DNA from 3 places in the Exiguobacterium oxidotolerans JCM 12280 genome. Region 3 is predicted to be linked to each of the others. Evidence: riboswitches for the same ligand, from Rfam matches in the RefSeq annotation. Region 3 holds a riboswitch; each other region holds the start of a gene.
What was found. Region 3 has a riboswitch for thiamine pyrophosphate ahead of P403_RS0114735 (3-oxoacyl-ACP reductase). Riboswitches for the same ligand answer to the same signal wherever they lie in the genome.
Positions count from the first base shown of each region.

Region 1: it holds a riboswitch for thiamine pyrophosphate, as region 3 does, so the genes downstream of both, thiD (bifunctional hydroxymethylpyrimidine kinase/phosphomethylpyrimidine kinase) here and P403_RS0114735 (3-oxoacyl-ACP reductase) in region 3, are expected to answer to the same signal.
Region 2: it holds a riboswitch for thiamine pyrophosphate, as region 3 does, so the genes downstream of both, thiT (energy-coupled thiamine transporter ThiT) here and P403_RS0114735 (3-oxoacyl-ACP reductase) in region 3, are expected to answer to the same signal.

Region 1 covers NZ_JNIS01000001.1:2,151,666-2,157,994, reverse strand. Annotated here, with positions in the region: gene P403_RS0110910 (hypothetical protein) at 1-43, opposite strand, end outside; gene thiE (thiamine phosphate synthase) at 64-702, opposite strand; gene thiM (hydroxyethylthiazole kinase) at 692-1,462, opposite strand; gene thiD (bifunctional hydroxymethylpyrimidine kinase/phosphomethylpyrimidine kinase) at 1,440-2,252, opposite strand; TPP riboswitch at 2,369-2,479, opposite strand; gene P403_RS0110890 (murein hydrolase activator EnvC family protein) at 2,541-3,827, opposite strand; gene P403_RS0110885 (murein hydrolase activator EnvC family protein) at 4,032-5,504, opposite strand; gene P403_RS0110880 (VOC family protein) at 5,765-6,172, shown strand; gene P403_RS0110875 (type 1 glutamine amidotransferase domain-containing protein) at 6,226-6,329, opposite strand, start outside.
Region 2 covers NZ_JNIS01000001.1:431,765-438,093, reverse strand. Annotated here, with positions in the region: gene pknB (Stk1 family PASTA domain-containing Ser/Thr kinase) at 1-1,214, shown strand, start outside; gene rsgA (ribosome small subunit-dependent GTPase A) at 1,251-2,156, shown strand; gene rpe (ribulose-phosphate 3-epimerase) at 2,158-2,814, shown strand; TPP riboswitch at 2,835-2,941, shown strand; gene thiT (energy-coupled thiamine transporter ThiT) at 3,006-3,566, shown strand; gene P403_RS0102330 (thiamine diphosphokinase) at 3,569-4,168, shown strand; gene P403_RS0102325 (amino acid permease) at 4,526-5,932, opposite strand; gene rpmB (50S ribosomal protein L28) at 6,072-6,260, opposite strand.
Region 3 covers NZ_JNIS01000001.1:2,887,602-2,893,930, reverse strand. Annotated here, with positions in the region: gene P403_RS0114750 (bifunctional 2',3'-cyclic-nucleotide 2'-phosphodiesterase/3'-nucleotidase) at 1-492, opposite strand, end outside; gene P403_RS0114745 (hypothetical protein) at 704-2,119, opposite strand; gene P403_RS0114740 (LLM class flavin-dependent oxidoreductase) at 2,269-3,606, opposite strand; gene P403_RS0114735 (3-oxoacyl-ACP reductase) at 3,644-4,414, opposite strand; TPP riboswitch at 4,535-4,635, opposite strand; gene adhE (bifunctional acetaldehyde-CoA/alcohol dehydrogenase) at 4,784-6,329, opposite strand, start outside.

The DNA.
Region 1 (6,329 bases), 740 kb from region 3:
ACCGAATCCAGCCTCCCCGAAAGCGAATGACCTGCCATTTCACGTGCATCACCTCTTCAGTGATTATACCCGGTCTGATACTATTTGACGCGCAGTCTGAACCGCCTCCTTGAACTCTCGTGCCGCACGTTCAATATCTGGTGCTGCGAATAAGGCAGAGACGACAGCATATCCTTCAAGCATCTCGAATAAGTCGGGCACCACATGATGTGTGATTCCACCAATTCCGACGAGCGGAAGGGAAACAGCCCGGCGAATCGCCCGGAGTGTTTCGTTTGTCATCTGACTCGCATCGTTTTTTGTCGCCGTTGGATAGAGTGACCCTACGCCAAGATAAGTTGCCCCGTCTTGCTCTGCTTCGATCGCCTGTTCAACGGTCGAGACAGAAACCCCAATCGTGGCTTCCGGTAACAGCTTACGTGCCTCCCGCAAAGGGATGTCCTCTTGCCCGATATGCAGACCTGCACCGACGATTTGTGCGATATCAATCCGGTCATTGATGATGAGTGGGACGCCGTAACGAGACATCATTTTCTTCAAGTCGCTCGCTTGTTCGAGAAATTCTTTCCCTTGCGCCTGTTTTTCACGAAGCTGGACCATCGTCGCGCCACCTTTTATTGCTGCTTCGACCGCATCAATCAAGGCAACGTCCGGGTGAAAGCGCCGATCTGTTACCGCATAAACCGTGTAATCATTCTCCACTGGTCAATACCCCTTTCAAACTTTCTTCTGTAGTTAAGCTGATTGCGTTGAACAACCCCATCCGGAAATCACCGAGTCCCGCTGCTTCATCTGCGACTTCACCCGCTTTTCCCATTAAATACGTCCCATAGGTCGCTGCTTCGAATGCATCATACCCTGCTCCAAGTAAGGTTCCGATGAGCGATGCCGTCATGCAACCGGTCCCTGTAATGTATCCGAGTCGTGGCGTTCCTACGGTTAGTTTTACTTGTCGCTTGCCGTCTGTAATGAAATCAACTGGTCCCGTTACGACGAGAGTCGTCCCGAGCCGTCCAGCAAACTCATGGACGACTTGAAAATCTAATGTCTCTCCTGAAGCGACATCGACTCCTTTAGAACGTCCGACTTGACCGATGAGCGTCTTGATTTCAGAGACGTTCCCCTTAATGACCGTAAAATGAATTGCTTCGAGTAACTCTTTTGTGAATTGTGTCCGAAGTGTAGTCGCCCCCATTCCGACTGGATCTAAAATAATCGGTTTCTTCAATCGGTTAGCCGTTTGACCTGCCAACAATTGCGACGCTCGTGAAGCTGCGTTCAGTGTCCCGATATTGATAACGACAGCATCTGCATGTCCAACCATTTCTTCGACTTCTAGGATATCTTCAGCCATGACAGGTGAACCCCCGAGCGCAAGGGTCATATTGGCACACTCATTAATCGTGACCGCATTCGTTAAATGATGAATTAATGGTTTTTTATCGTGAATGGTTGTAAGCATCCGTTTCCCTCCAAATGTCATAAAAGTGATGTGTCGGTCCGATTCCGTTCCCTAAGGCAAATCCATGCCGGATTGCTTCAGTTACGTACCGTTTAGCATAAATCACGCTATCCTTCAGGGAATCTCCCAGCGCAAGACGTGCCGCAATCGCGGAAGATAATGTACATCCTGTCCCATGTGTATGCTGGCGTTTTAATCGTGCCTCTTGAAACAGATGATACATCCCTTCCGTGTATAAAATATCCGAGGCATCAATACTTTCGAGATGACCGCCTTTTAACAAGATAGCGATATCTCGTTTTTGTGCGAATTCCGTCGTCGCCAGCTTCATTTCATCAACTGTCGAAATCGCTTGCCCTAACATGCGTTCCATTTCCGGAATATTCGGGGTCGTCACGGTTGCAAGCGGCATCAAGTGCTCCATTAATGCTTGTTCAGCATGTTCCTTTAACAGGGCATGCCCCCCTTTTGCGACCATCACGGGGTCTAAAACGACCGGTCCCTTATAATGCTTCAAACATTTCGCAATAACTTGAATCGTTTTTTCATTCGAGACCATCCCAATTTTAACGGCATCTACACGAATATCGCTAAAAATCGAGTTCAACTGGGCTTCGACAAGCGTTGGTGATACATCTTCAACTGCTTGTACGCCTAACGTATTTTGCGCTGTGATGGCAGTAATTACACTCATCCCGTAAACCCCAAGAGCAGAAAAAGTTTTTAAGTCGGCTTGAATTCCAGCTCCACCACTAGAGTCTGATCCAGCAATCGTCAGTACATGTTTCATCGATAGACCTCACTTTCTATGAGAGCACAAGGAGAAAGCGGAACGAAAAAAAGCGCCGTCCGCTGTAAAAAAGCAGACGACGCCATGAAAAACCAACGAGTGTGGTCACTTATTCATGTCTTCGATCTCAACTTTCCTACGCTGGTATTATCCAGATCAGGTGATAGGGTCGAAAACAGAATGGTTTTCCTCTCAGCCAGATTCCTCCAGCTCCCCTAGTTGCTCATGATTTAAATTTCCCTTTCACTGTAGCATAGCGTCATAAAAAAAACGAGCCGAAGCTCGTTTTTATAAGTACGCTAATGGATTAACTGTATTGGCTGGTCCTGTCGCACTGTATTGGTAACCACCAATATGCAACTCAAAATGAAGATGTGCCCCTGTCGAGTTTCCCGTATTTCCGAGCGTACCGATTTGTTGTCCTTGTGAGACTGTTTGCCCCGCATGAACTGACAATGAATTCATGTGCGCGTAAACTGTTGTGTACACTTTTCCATTCAAGAAATGTGAAATCATGACATGATTTCCGTACGGCCCACCACTTCCTGCTGTGATGACCGTTCCTGAAGCTGCTGCGACGATTGATGATCCGACTGACCCTCTAAAGTCGACACCGTTATGGAAAGTATACCCATTCGCACCACTTGCTGGTCCGAATCCTTGTGAAACACTTCCTGAAGCCGGGCGAACGAACTGCGCCGAACCGCTCGGAACACTAGCGACTGGCGTAGCACTTACAATCTCATCAGACGTCTTCTTGCTGTTTGATTTTGCCGCTTTCGCCGCCTTTTCCGCTGCCGCTTTTTCAGCTGCTGCCTTTTCCGCTGCTGCTTTAGCTGCTGCCTTCGCTGCTGCCTTCGCTGCCGCAATCGCACGTTCTTGCGCTTCTAATGTCGCTTGAAGTTCTTTTGCATTCAGAAGTTTTGTCGTAAATTTTGTTTTACCTTGACGTAATTTTTTTAAGGTTGCACTACGTGCTTTCATTTGCTGTTTGAGTTCCTTTTTTTGAACTAAAAGGGCTTCTTTTTCTTTCACTCGCTCTTCCTTTTTATCCACGAGCGTCGCTTTAGCATCCGCTAATTTTTTTTGCGTTTCAAGATAAGCAGAAATCATCTTGTCATCTTGTTCAGCAATTTTTTTCCCTGCCATCACACGACTAAAGAGATCACCAAGGTCTTTCGAACCAAAAATGACTTCTTCCCATTTAATAGAATTTCCATCATTTTCTTGAAGCACACGAAGACGGTCTCCTAACAGCTCTTCCTGGCGTTTCAACATTTCTTCATAATGAATAATGTCTGCCTCAAGCTCTTCGATTCGTTCATTCAACTGACGAATCTGTTTATTTTTTTCCGAGACACGGAAAATATTTTCATTGATTGCTGCATCAATCACATTGATTTGACGCTGCTCTTTTGAAATTTTAGATTCTTGTTTTTTGATTGATTTTTCTAGCTTACGTTGCTCAGCTGCATTATCTGCTTTCTTTTCTTTAATTGTAGCCGCTTGAGTGATTGGGGTGTTCGTCAATAATAACGTCCCTAATAGTACGGTAGAAAATAACTTTTTTAGCATATGTGAGTTCCTCGCTTATGTATGAATTCGATTTTTGAAGTCATGTTTCGTAGTAAAACTATCTGAAATTGATTATAGCATCGTAATAGTTTCAGAAAAATTTCATTTACGTTTCAAATGAAAACGTTATTTTGTAATATAACAACTAATTATTTAAGCTGTACAAAAAAAGAACCGCTACAATGTAGCAGTTCTTTTACGATTTTATAACATTGACATAGGATTAACACTATTTGCAGGGCCTGTTCCACTGTAGATATACCCGCCGACATGAATTTCGAAGTGTAAGTGTGGTCCAGTCGAGTTACCCGTGCTACCAAGTGCACCGATTTGTTGTCCCTGGCTGACACGTTGTCCTGCACGCGCATTCAATGAACTCATGTGTGCGTAAACCGTCGTATACGTTTTTCCGTTCAATTGGTGAGCAATCATAATGTGATTCCCGTAAGGACCACTGCTAGAAGCCGTAATGACAGTTCCTGTTGCTGCTGCGACGATTGGTGTTCCAACCGGTGCACCAAAGTCGATGCCATTATGGAATCCGTATCCATTTTCACCACTTGCTGAGCCGTATCCTTGTGTAGTCGCACCACTTGTCGGATGAATGAACAATGCTGAAGATGCAGCTGGAGCCGGAGTTGGCTTCGGTGCTACTGGTGCTGGTTTTGGTGCTACCGGCGCTGGTTTTGGTGCTACCGGCGCTGGTGCCGGTGTTGATTGTTTTGTTGAATTCGTTGTTGCTTTTTGACGAGCTGCTTGTTTTGCTGCTTGCTCGGCTGCCGCTTTTTCTGCTGCTGCTTGCTCAGCTGCTGCCTTTTCTGCCGCTGCCTGATCGGCTGCTGCTTGTGCCGCTTGAGCTTCAGCACGAGCTTTTGCTTCTCGTGCTTCTTGTGCCTTGCGCTCTTTTTCAATCCGTGCTTCACGTTCACGTGCCGCTTTTTCTGCCGCGATTGCTTTTTCTTGCGCAATCAAGATTTGTTGAACTTCCTTCGCGTCCATCAACTGTGTCTCAAATTTCTTTTTTTGCTTCTTAAGTTCTTTAATGCGTTTGTTTCGTTCACTGATTTGCTGTTCAAGTTCTGCTTGCTGACGTTTTAATTCTTTTTTCTCTGTCACAAGTTTTACTTTTTTATCTTTTAACTCTTGTTGAGCATTTGCTAATTTTTTTTGTGTATTGCGGTAATCCGTAATCATCTTATCATCTTGTTGCGAAATGGATTTTCCGGCTAACACACGGCTGACAAGATCGCCGACATCTTTTGAACCAAAGATGACTTCTTCCCATTTGATTGAGTTACCATCGTTTTCCTGCATGACACGTAAACGGTCACCTAACAATGCTTCTTGGCGTTTTAATTTTGCTTTATACTTCTCGATTTGTTTACCGAGTTCAACGATTTCAGCTTCTGTCGCCTTGATTTGACGATCTTTTGCTTCGACGGCAAACATTTTTTCATTTAATGCTTCGTCTAAACGATTCACTTCTTGTTGTGTCTTCGAAATCTTCTCACCTTCGTGATTCACAGAAGACTCAAGATTTTTTTGTGTATTTTGGTTTTCTTGTTGCTTTTGTTCGTTTTTGGCTTTTTGTTCACTTAAATCATCTGCTGATGCAAAATGAGGAGTTGATGAAAGGACAAGTGCGGAAACGATGAGCGACGCGAACGTTTTTTTCATGTAGTATTCCCTCTTTTTCTCTATAATTTTATTGTAGTCAAAAGTATGCTTTATTTAAATTTCATTTTAATGTTTAAAATTTATAAGAACGTTTTTGATTATAGCATTCATTTTGCCTCTATTATATTTCAGTGAGATTTCATTTTGTATAAGTTTGTTGGTTAATTATGTAATACGTTGAAAATCTTTTAGTGAAGATGCCTGCGCATTGCACCTCGAGGGAAGTTTTGTCACACTAGTGGTGTAAGGGAGGAATTATAGTGAAACTTGATCATACTGGTATTGCCGTCCGTGATATGCAAGAAGCCATTACTTTTTATACAACAATTTTAGGCGGGAAATTAGTCCGTGAATATTCAAATCCCGCTCCAGGCGTGGCTTCGAATATCGCTGTCATTGAATTTGAAGATGCACATATTGAACTACTGACACCAACAAGCGCTGACAGCCCCATTGCTCGTTTCTTAAAACAACGTGGTAAAGGGGTACATCACATCGCCTACCGCGTTGACGATTTAGATCAAGCGATTCTCGATGCAAAAGAACAGGGACTTACGTTCCTCGAAGATACGTACCGGTCAACGCCTTTTGGCCGTCGTTTAATTTACATGAATCCGAGGCATTCGCACGGGGTCATCACTGAGCTTTGCGATTATCCAAACGCTTAACGCAAAAATAAATCCCCTTCACGACCTGTGAAGGGGATTTATTTTGCATGAACTTATGCGAGTTTCGCTAACATTTCACGGTTGAACGCCGGAATATCATCTGGTTGACGACTTGAGACGAAATTATCATCAACGACGACTTCAGTGTCTTCAAAAT
Region 2 (6,329 bases), 2.5 Mb from region 3:
CTGTGCCACAAGCACTAGAAAATTGTATCATGCAGGCACTAGCGAAGGCTCCGCATGATCGGCAACACTCCGTTGCTGAATTTCGGGAAGATATGGTGACGGCCTTATCTGCTGAACGAGCAGATGAAGGGGTTCGCGGGGAAGATCCGATGGAGCAAACGATGGTGTTAAGTCCAGTCTCAGCTCCGTCCGGGACTCCGGTCAAGGAAGAAGAAGCTACGGTCGCGACAGTTGTACCGAAGCAAAAGAAAAAAAAGCGATGGTGGATTGTGCTCGTATTCCTCCTCTTACTCGGAGGTGCCGCGACAACGTTCGCGATGTGGCCGGATCCGACGGTCGTTGTGCCGGATGTCGCAAAAGAAGATGCGGACGAGGCCGAAAAACAACTTGAGAAACTCGGTTTTATCGTCGAATCGACTGAGCGATCAAGTGATACGATTGATGAAGGACTTGTCATCAGTCAAGCACCGCGGGCAAAAGTGACTGTCAAAAAAGGTTCAACGGTCAATCTTGTTGTCTCGACGGGCAGTGACCCGGTCGAAGTGCCGGATGTAACGGACGAAACGGAGAAAAAAGCGACCTCGATCTTAAAAGATGCTGGCTTCTCAAAAGTAGATGTCGAAAAAGAAGAGTCGGAAGACATCAAACAAGGCAATGTCATCCGGCAATCGATTTCAGCCGGAACTGAAGTGATTGCAAAGGAACAGACGATTACAATCACGGTATCCGAAGGTTCGTCAGCATTTGAATTGAAGGATTTGACGAACATGTCGAGTGCTGAAGCAAAAGCGTACTTGGACGCGACAGGTCTCGATGGTACATTCGAACAAGAATTTTCGAGTGAAGTCGAACTCGACCAAGTCATTCGCCAATTTCCGCAAGCGGGTGTCAAAGTCGAGCCGAACGATTCCGTGACGGTCTTTATTTCAAAAGGGGAGGAAGAACAAACCGTGACGGCGACCTTCCCGGAAAAAGTAGCCTACGATGCTGTAGGTGAAGGGGATGAAGATCCGCCGCGGCAAGTCATTCGAATCGAGACGGATGATGCTAAAGGGAAACGTACGGTGATTGAAGAGTCGATTGACAGTGATGAAACATTTGATGTTCCGGTGACGATTGATCCGGGCGAAGAAGGGAAAATTACGATTTATAAAGATGATGTAGTGTATCGCTCGAAAACGATTACCTATAAACAAGCGAAAGCAGAACAATGAGTGTGCTACGAACCGCAAATTGAAGGAGGGCATGGGATGGCAGAAAATCGTATCGAAGAAAATCGGGACGGGACGATCATTCGTCTACAAGGTGGGTTTTATGATGTCATGACGACGCAGGGCGAGGTGCGGTCGCGCGCTCGGGGAAACTTCCGAAAACGTGGTATCAGTCCTGTTGTCGGAGATGAGGTCGTATTGCATATCGAAAGCGAAACTGGATACATTTTAGAAGTGAAGGAACGGCAAAATTTCCTAGTTCGTCCACCGGTCGCAAACATCGATCAAGCGTTGCTTGTCGTCTCAGCAGCAGAACCGGACTTTTCAGCCCATTTGCTCGATCGATTTTTAGTCTTAATCGAAGCAAAAGAGATTCAACCCATTATTATCTTGACGAAGATGGATTTGTTGCAAGGAACAGCAGAAGCAGAAGTCCGGACGGCGATTGCCGGTTACCGACAAATCGGTTATCAGGTGATTGAGACGTCGAGTGAGACGCTAGAAGGGGTAGAGGAAGTTCGCCCGCTACTCAAGGAAAAAACAAGTGTACTCGCGGGACAGTCGGGAGTCGGAAAAAGTTCATTGTTGAATGCGCTCGACCCGACGCTCGATCTCGAGACGAGCCACATCTCGAAATCGCTCGGACGCGGACGACATACGACGCGTCATGTGACGTTAATTCCGCTTGCAGAGGGCTTGATTGCTGATACGCCAGGGTTTTCGAACCTAGATTTTCCACACGAGATGGAAATCGAAGAATTACGTTGGTGTTTTCCGGAATTCGTCGCACGGCAAGATACGTGCAAATACCGTGGTTGCCTGCATTTAAACGAACCAGGCTGTGCTGTCAAAAAATCAGTGGAGGCAGAAGAAATCATGTCCTCACGCTATACGAATTATGGTATGTTTGTAGAGGAAATCAAGAATCGAGCGCGGAGGTATTGAAATGATTAAAATCGCACCATCTATTTTATCAGCAGATTTCGCCAACCTAGAACGAGACGTTAAAGCTGTCGAGGCGGCAGGAGCAGATTACATCCATTTCGACGTCATGGATGGCCAGTTCGTCCCGAACATTTCATTTGGTCTACCCGTCCTCAGTAGTCTTCGTCAAAAGACGGACATGGTCCTTGACGTTCATTTAATGATCGATCGACCAGAAAACTTCGTCGAAGCGTTTGTAGCGGCAGGAGCGGATATCGTCACCTTCCATGTCGAAGCGACGAATCATGTCCATCGTGTCTTGCAACAAATTAAAGGGGCTGGAGCAAAGGCCGGCGTCGTCCTGAATCCACACACGTCACTGTCGACGATTGAACATGTCCTAGAAGAAGTCGACATGGTCTTGTTGATGACGGTCAATCCAGGATTTGGCGGACAAGCTTTCTTGCCGAGCGTCATGACGAAGCTGAAGCAATTAGCGATGATCAAAGCAGAGCGCGGTTTGACGTTCGAAATTGAAATCGATGGTGGTGTCAACGCGGAAACGGCAAAACTGTGTATCGACAATGGGGCAAACGTCCTTGTCGCAGGTTCTGCAATCTACAATGCACCAGACTATGCAGAAGCCATCACTAGTATTCGAAACGCGGCTCACGTATAATAGAGCCAAGACAATTAAATTTTGACCGCAAGGGGTGTCGCGTCAAGCGGCTGAGAGAAGTGAGTAGACTTTAACCCTTCGAACCTGTTCCGTTCAGACGGACGTAGGGATGTGGCGCACGCAGGCAGTACGGCGTCCGTCGTACTGCCTTTTTGTTGTCATCATTATTTTATTTTTAGGAGGAACACAGTATGAAACGATTACAAATGTTAATGGAGATTGCGATTTTCGCGAGTCTCGGTGTTGTATTTGATTTATTGATTCCGTTTAAGATGCCACAAGGCGGATCCATCAGCTTAGCGATGTTACCGATTTTCGTCATGGCCTTTCGTCACGGCGTCGTTGGTGGTGTCATCACGGGTGCGCTCGTCGGAACGATTCAATTGATGTTCGCTCCGCAAGTCTTGACGGTCGTCCAACCGCTGCTTGACTATACGCTTGCATATGGTGTCGTCGGTTTGAGTGGAGTGTTTGCAGGCCAAGTCAAAAAAGCAGCAACAGAAGGTCAAAAAAAGCGTCTCATGACGATTGTCTTGTTTGCGACCTTGCTAGGTGCAGGTCTACGTTATATCTGTCATGTCATCAGTGGGATCGTCTTTTTTGCAGAGTATGCCAAAGGACCGGTCGTTCCATACTCGTTCATTTATAACGCGACGTATATGGCTCCGTCGTACGTTTTATGTGGGGTCGTTGCAGGTATTTTGCTTACGACAGCACCACGTCTTTTACGTTACTCCGCTCGCGGTATTTAAAGATGAGAGTTTTAATCGTTGCGGCAGGACCGGTAGAAGACGTCCCGACGCTCGCACCATTCGTGAAAGACAAGACGATGATTATCGGTGTTGACGGCGGGATTGCGACATTAGTGGAGCAAGGACTTGATTTTGATGTGGCAATCGGTGACTTTGATTCGCTCGGATACGTTCCGGATGGTGGATTGCTTCATCCGGCAGAAAAAGATGAAACGGACTTAGAACTAGCGTTACGTTACGCTACCGAACAGGCTGCAGGTTCTGAACTACTCATCTTTGGTGCGACGGGTGGTCGGCTCGACATGACGCTACAGAACGTCTATTTGTTAAAACAATTTCCGATGGCACGACTCGTGACGAAACGTGAGGATGTCCGGTACTGGAAAACCGGTCAGTACGAACTCGCGTCTGAAGGGTATCATTACCTTTCCTTCATTCCCCTTGTCCCGTCGAACTTGACCCTGCGCGGCGTCAAATACCCCTTGACGGAGCATCCTGTTCCGGTCGGTGGTTCGCTGACGGTCAGCAATGAGTGGGTTGGTGTTGCGCAAGTGACGGTCGTCGAAGGGGAAGTTCTCGTCCTGCGCACGCACGAAAAATAAAAACGTGATAGACGCGACTCCATCATATCCCGCTGAAGCGATCGGGATATGGGTTCTAAGCGATTCGAGACCGATTGCGCGCTAAACCGTCTGCATGCCCGCTTTTTCGTCACTGTGTTACTAAGAAACGTCACGTTTCGTTGACTCCTGCCTCTGAAAGCAACGGAAAAGAGGCAAGCTTTTTATCACTCCATATTACTTTGTCTACACGCTGAAACGCCGACGACTCCGTATGTAAAACGGAAGCGTCGGCGCTTTGATTTGTTTACGACTTTTTTAGTCAGTCGACTGTTTGAGATTGGTGAGATTGGCGGGCTCCGGTATCCGGTGTATCCAGGACCAGGTAATATGTCAAAGTCATTCGTCTTGAAGTGTCGAACTGGCTGCTTGTTGTTCGCTTTTGGCAGCAAGGTGCTTCCCTTTGACAAATAGGTGGTAACTTGCCCATGTCAGTAGGAAGAAAGGGACGCCGAGATATAAGGCGACACGTTGATCCGCTTGAAAACCTAAACTGATTAAGACGAGCAGGTTGAGTGAGAGCGAAACGATCGGTAAGACTGGGAAAAACGGTGTCTTGAACTTCAATTCGTCAAGCGTGTGTCCTGACTTGATAAACTGACGTCGGAAAGCAATTTGCGAAGCAGAAATCGAGATCCAACCGACTTGCGCTCCGAGACCGGCGATGGATAACAACCAGATGAAGACGGTATCCTCGGCAAAAAATGCCGTCAATAAGGATAACATCGCGAACAACATCGTGAACGCTAAGGCACGCATCGGCACACCCCGTTGATTGACGATGGCGAGTTTTTTTGAAATCATACCTTCTTGCGACATCGACCAGAGCATGCGTGTCGCAGCATACAGTCCAGAGTTTCCGACGGATAAGAGTGCCGTCAAAACGACGATGTTCATCAAATCTGCAGCATATGGGATGCCGATTGCGTCAAAGACCATGATGAAGGGACTGCTGATGCCGCTCGCCGATTCATACGGAATCAAGGCACCGATGATCGTGATTGAGAGGACGAAGAAAATAAACGTCCGCCAAACCGTATTACGAATCGCTTTCGGAATCGATTTTTCTGGATCACTCGATTCCCCGGCAGCGACTCCAATCAATTCTGTTCCTTGGAAAGCGAAGTTGACGGCAATCATCGTCGTCAAGACGCCGAGAGCCCCGTTCGGAAACCAGCCGTTCGCCGTGAAGTTCGCGAACAACGTAGCTGGTCGTTCAGCCGCCATATCAATCCATCCGAACCATGCGGCTCCCCCGAGTCCGATGAAGAACAGGATGGCGAGTACTTTAAGACTTGAAAACCAAAATTCTGCTTCCCCGAATGCTTTCGCAGAGATAGCGTTCAAACCGAATAAGATGACGGTAAATAAGGCGCACCAGATGACGACAGGAACGTTTGGAAACCAGCGATCCATCAGACTACCGGCAGCTGTGATTTCTAGAGCGACGGTCACGGCCCAGCCGAGCCAATAAATCCAACCGACGGCAAAACCGATGCCTGGACCGATAAAACGTGTCGTATACGTTTGGAATGAACCGGACACAGGCATGTGGACAGCCATCTCTCCTAGACAGAGCATCGTTAAGTACATGATTGTTCCGCCGACGATGTAACTGAGGACCGCCCCGAGTGGTCCTGCTTGCGAAATCGTCAACCCTGAACCGAGAAATAACCCCGTCCCGATAATACCACCAAGCGAAATCATGAATAGATGTCGGCTTGTCATGGCTCTTTTTAACTGCATGATGAATTCCCCCTTGAGCAATCAAGTAACTGCCAACTTATTGTAAGCGTTTTCAAACGCTGCGACAATTACTTTAGGAGAAAAATAAAAAAGACGACAAAAAAACCGGAAGGGAAGATTCCCGTCCGGTTTTTGCGCCTTATACGCGTTCGACTTTACCTGATTTAAGAGCTCGAGCTGAAACCCAAACCTTTTTAGGTTTACCGTCAACGAGGATACGTACTTTTTGTACGTTGACTCCCCAAGTGCGTTTCGTTTTGTTCAATGCGTGTGAACGGTTGTTTCCCGACTTCGGCGATTTTCCAGTAACGTAGCATTTACGTGCCATGCGTTCCGCCTCCTTTTATGTTGTTTTGCGTTCGTCCTAATAGACACTTTGCTATCTTAGCATGGTGTC
Region 3 (6,329 bases):
CGTCACGGCGTCGAGAACGTTCGAGTTGACGAACTTAATCGAACCGCTAGAAGCACTCATCGCTGACTTCAGGAAGTCGAGTCCGAAGTTGAACTCGTGGTTGCCGAGCGTGACCGCGTCGTATCCGAGGTATTCCATTAATTCATACATCGGGTGTTTGCCTTTGTTGCCTTGATCGTACTGATTTTTGACATAATCCCCGAACGGCGTGCCTTGGAGTGTGTCCCCGTTATCGAACAGGAAGCTGTTCGTTTCGCCGACGACGTTTTGTTGCTGTTTGATGACGGTCGCTGCTTTGACGAGACCGATTGACTCATCTTGCGCGTCTTTGAAGTAATCGTAGTTCATCGAGTTCGTATGTAAATCCGTTGTTTCTAGAAAACGTAGCTTGACGACACTGTCATCTGCTGCGAGTGTTTTGACTTGGATGACGGGTGCTAACATCGGTGCGATCAACGTGGTAGCGATAATAATTTTTGTAGCCTGTTTCATCTGGTTTCCCCCTAAGAAATAAATGACTGCTCAATTAATTTAACACGCTTTCATTGTAGCTTATAGCCTCTTTGAATAGGTCGGACATCCGTCTTATTTAACCTTCTTAACTAATTCCACAAACTGGCTTTACATTAACCTTGCACCTTTACAAATTTACTTGTAAAAAAGAAAACCGCTCCCCGAACTTACGGGAAACGGTTTTTACCCTTCATCTATCACCATGATGCTGTCGTTTGATCGCGTAACCGATGAAACCAGCAATCAGTGCCAGTACCGTCGCATAGAGAATCGTCGTCATCGTCGCCGTCTCTTGACTGAATCGAACGAGAGCATCGTCCTGCCATAAGAGTGCAAACGATGTCCCCGTCAGCGAACAGATGAACCAGCTAATCAAGCCGGTCGTCACGGCAAACAGGACGGGATCGTATAATTTGTTGAAGGCGCGGATGCTGACAAGGAGATAGACGACGAACGGGACAATCAGGAACAGCCAAAACGGGAACGGCTTGTCTTGTTCGACTTGATCAGCGGCCGCCGTTTGCCCAGCCGACCGGGCGTCCATCGCGAGGACGACATTTCGCGCCGTCCCATAATCGACTGCATCAAGCGTCAAACGCGTATTCGATAAATCGGGCCGTTCGCCACCGATGACGGTCAACAGTTGATTCGTGACGCGCTCGCCGTCGATTTGGTTGACGACGTCGTCGATTGATTGTTTCAACCGCGTCACGTCGGTTTCACCGTTCAAAAACGTCACCGGGACATTTAATCTAGCCCCAAGGACGTTCGCCTTATAGGTCACTTGACTGCCGTGCATCAAATCATACCAGCCGTCACTGCCTGCGTTTAAACTCGACACGGTCAACCAGGTCCGGGTCGAGGCGTCCCCCTCATATTTCGCTTCATCCGTCACCGTAAAGAACAGTTGTGCACTACTTGCGACCATCAGGATGACGATCGCAGCACGGGCAGCCGCTGACATACCGGACAGTTGCCGCGGATAAAACGCGAGATAAAACAGACCGGTCAAAAAGAGTAAAATAAAGATTCCGTTCCAGACGGTCGCTCGATCAATTGTCAGCACATCAATCCCGAGTGCTGTGTTGAACGTAAATGCAAACAAGACGAAGCTTGCTGCTAAAAAGCTGACTGTTCGAATCGTCCATGTCACACGCGTTGCGCCGATCCGTAAAACTAAGAATAAGATTAGGAATAGACCGATTCCGAAAATCGATAAAAAGGGACTGCCGTATTCGGCGCGGAAGGATAGCGGTTCCAAGACTTGGTTGAGATCGATTCCGAAAATCGATAAGATGTTCCCCGTGTCATTTGCGCCAATCAGTTGATTCGTCAATCCTTCTTTGACGGCTTCCGGCAACGTGACAGCCATTCCGCTGATGAAAAACAGAAGGAACACGAGGGTCAATTCGAGTGTCGTCCATGAGACGTCCGCGTCCTGCATTAGTTCCACGAACGCCTGGTAATCGGCAGATTTCTCGATTTGTTGGACAAGGACGGTCATGACGCCGAACAGAACGAGAAAACCAATACAGGCGAGTCCTATACCAAACAAGATATTGCGTAACATATGCGAGCGTTCCTTTCGCTGTTGCCTCCGCTCCATAAAAGCGCCTCCCCTTGACTAGATTGTTTGTATAGTTATTCCTGTTCCGGGTGATTTGAAAACGAATCTTCTGCATTAAATACAAAAAGTAGCCCGTTCATGACGAACGGACTACTTCCCTGACTCCGAACTCCGATTGGCAGGAACGCTTAGTTTACGAAATTTTTCACGTCCGACTCCCCCACCTGATCTAAACCAAGATGTTCCCGAAGCGTAGTCCCTTGATAGGCTTTTCTAAACAACCCTCTTTTTTGCAGTTCAGGAACGATCAGATCTACAAAATCCTCTAAGCTTGACGGGAGTGACGGCGGCATCAGATTGAACCCGTCTGCGATACCCATTTCAAACCACAGCTCCATCTGATCGACGATTTCTTCCGGTGTACCTATCAGTGTCAGGTGTCCCCCACCAGCTGCCAGATAACCTAATAGTTCTCTTAGTGTAGGCTTTGTATCATCGATGATTTCAAGGATTGTTTTATAGCGTCCGACAGGTCCTGAAAACGCATCGACAGGTGGTAAGAACGGCACTGCTTTGTCAAGATCCCAATCAGAACAGTCCTGTTGCAAAAAGAAACTCAGTTGCTTCAAGGCGTTCGCGACCGGTAAATTTTCATCCAGTTCAGCTTTCTTCGCCAGCGCCTCTTCCCGGGTTTGACCGACGTATGTAACCAATCCCGGAAAGATTTTAATCTGCCGCTCCGGTGACTCACTTTCTTTGATTTGCTTCTGTAGACTTTCTCGGAATGCTTTCGCTTGCTTTACATTCCACGACACCGAATAGACGGCATCCGCGTGCTTCGATGCAAGTGCAATCCCTTGGGCAGATGCGCCCGCCTGCATCGCCACCGGCTTCCCTTGAGGACTACGCGGTGTAGACGAAGGACCTTTTACATTGAAGTAGGTCCCGCTATGATGGATCGGTTGAATCTTATCAGAATCAATCAACCGGTTGTCCGTTCGACTCGAAAGAAAAGCAGCTTGATCCCAGGACAAAAATAATTTTTCCATTACAGACGCAAATTCATCCGCCTTTTGGTACCGTTCGTCCCTTGCAGGGAGCGCATCCATACTATGGTTTAACGCTTCCCAGTCCGTCATCGACGTAACCAGGTTCCAGCCGACACGTCCGTTCGTCACGTGATCAAGGCTTAGCAGTTGTCTCGCCGCTGTATATGGATTCGAAAATGTACTCGATATCGTTGAAACTAACCCGATATGCCGGGTTACTTGAGAAATAGCGGTTAAATTGATTAAAGGATCGAGCCAAAAGGCCGGTAGTTCAGTTGCGCTTGCAGCAGGAAAAGATTGATTGTCAGCAAAAAATACGGCATCCAAACAACCCGCTTCCGCTAGTTGGGCCAATCGCTGATAATAACCGCTCTCCCCGATCTCTTCAATCGTAGAATCCGGCATTAACCATGCCGCTTGATGATGCCCACAACCGTACAATAAAACACCGACGTTTAACTGCTTCGTTTTCGTCATCTTTAGTTCCCTGACTCCTTTCTCCTGAACGCTGACATCAATTCATCGTCAATCCGCCATCTACGGTTAGATTTTGACCGGTAATGCCAGAGGCGGCTTCTGACGCTAAAAAGGCGACCATTTGCGCCACCTCTTCCGGCGTCGTCACTCTTTTTAACGGAGTTGATTGAGCAATCAATTCGAATACTTCAGCAGTCGTCACAGCACTGGCATCCGTCACTTTCAACAAGCCGCCGGAGACAACATTCACGTTTATGCCGTACTGTCCTAGCTCTGATGCAAGATTACGCGTAAAGCCGATCAATCCTGCTTTTGCCGTCGTATATTCGTGATAGGGAACTACCGGGTTTTGATACAGATTCGTGCCGATGCTGATGATGGTGCCGCTATTTCGTTCAATGAATTGCGGCAGAACACTTTGCACGACGTGGAACGCTGCTTTCAACGTGCCATCCAACTGTTTTTGATAATCTTCCCATTCCAAATCGATGAATGATTTTTGAGCGCGTGGATCGAACTTAAAATCGACTAATGCATTATTGATCACGACATCGATTTGTCCGTAATGAGCTGTCGCTGACTGCATCAATGTCTCGACGTCTTGTCGCTTCGTGACATCCGCATACAGGGCAATGGCATGTTCTGCACCAAGCTCATTTACGAGTTCCTCTGCCGCATCCTTGCTCTTATAATAATTAATCACAACTTTAAACCCCTTGTTCACCAATACTCTTGCAATCGTCGCGCCAAGTCCTCGACTGCTTCCCGTCACTAACACTGTTCTGTTCACTGTCTTCCACTCCTTCATCGTCTTTTGCAACTTAAATAGCGAAGTCGTAAACAAAAAAAAGCGCAACTCTCCAAAAGGAAAGTTGCGCACGTCTAAATAATCACATAACAAAAAACCGACAGACTGGTCTTCGCTTGTTTATTAGAGTCTACACTTCCCTACGCTAGTACGAACTAGTTCAGGTTCAAAGGGTTTGAGTATCTACTCATCTCAGTTTAGTAACACCCCTAGTGATTCTATTCAAGTTACCTTCACTTTAGCGGTCTTAGAAATATCTGTCAATAATGACAGGACAGTTTTGTCGGTGTCTCTTTTGATTACGAACGAAAGCCTTGCCTCCGTCGACCGGAAGCAAGGCTCTTTTGATTGCCATGATTTTTTTCTCTGTTATACGCCTTCGTAGGCAAGCTCCATGATGTTCCGAAGTTCCGTCACGAGCGGCATTTTCGGATTCGCTGTTGTACATTGATCCTCGAATGCATCGACTGCCATCTTATCGAGTTTTGCTTCAAAGTCGGCTTTTTTGATGCCTTGGGCTTTGAATGACATTTTGATGTTCAACTGTTGTCCGAGTTCTGTGATCGCTTGGATTAGTGATTCGACACCTTGCTCCGTCGTCGCTGCCGGTAGTCCGAGATAACGGGCGATTTCTGCGTACCGTTCATCGGCGATGAATGATTCATATTTCGGGAACGAAGCGAGTTTCGTCGGTTTCGCTGCATTGTAGCGGATGACGTGTGGCATTAGAATTGCATTCGTCCGACCATGTGGCGTGTGGAACTCCCCACCGATTTTGTGTGCGATCGAGTGGTTAATCCCGAGGAAAGCATTGGCGAACGCCATGCCGGCCATCGTTGAGGCATTGTGAACTTTTTCGCGCGCTTCGGCATCGTCACCATTCGCATAAGCGCGTGGTAAGTAGTCGAAAATCATCTTGATTGCTTTTAACGCCAGTCCATCCGTGTAGTCGTTCGCGAGGACGGAGACGAAAGCTTCTGTCGCGTGGGTCAGGACGTCCATTCCGGTATCCGCCGTGATTGATGCCGGGACCGTCATGACGAATTCCGGATCAACGATTGCGACGTCTGGTGTTAACGCATAGTCAGCAATCGGATACTTGACGTTTTTCTCTTTATCCGTGATGACGGTGAACGGTGTGACTTCAGAGCCTGTACCGGATGTCGTCGGAATCGCGACGAACTTCGCTTTGTTACCGAGCGCCGGGAATTTATAGGCCCGTTTCCGGATATCGAGGAATTTTTGACGTAAGTTCGAGAACGTTTCGTTCGGTTGCTCGTAGAAGAGCCACATGCCTTTCGCTGCATCCATCGCTGATCCGCCACCAAGGGCGATGATTAAGTCTGGTTTAAAATCGCGCATCGCTTGCGCTCCGACTTGAACGGTCGTTACCGATGGATCCGGTTCGACTTGGTCAAAGATCCGGTAGCTGACGCCTGCCGGTAAGTTGCGGATGACTTTATCCGCGTAGCCGAACTCGACCATCGCTTGATCGGTGACGATCAACGCACGTGAGACATCTTGAATCGATTTCAAGTATTGGACTGAATTTTTTTCAAAGAAAATCTTTTCCGGTACTTTGAACCACTGCATGTTCACGCGTCGTCTCGCCACCTTTTTGACATTGAGTAAATGTTTCGCCGTTACGTTTTCAGAGACGGAGTTTTTCCCGTACGATCCGCAACCGAGTGTCAGTGATGGCGTCAATTCGTTATACAGATCACCAATCCCGCCGTGTGCTGATGGGCTGTTGACGAGAATCCGGCAGGCTTTCATCCGCATTCCGAACGCCGTCATCAAGTCGTCATTCGTCGTATGGATGACTGCCGTATGACCGAGTCCACCGATTTCAAGCATCCGTTCAGCAACATGGAACGCATCTTCTGTTGACTGGACGCTATACGCACCAAGGACA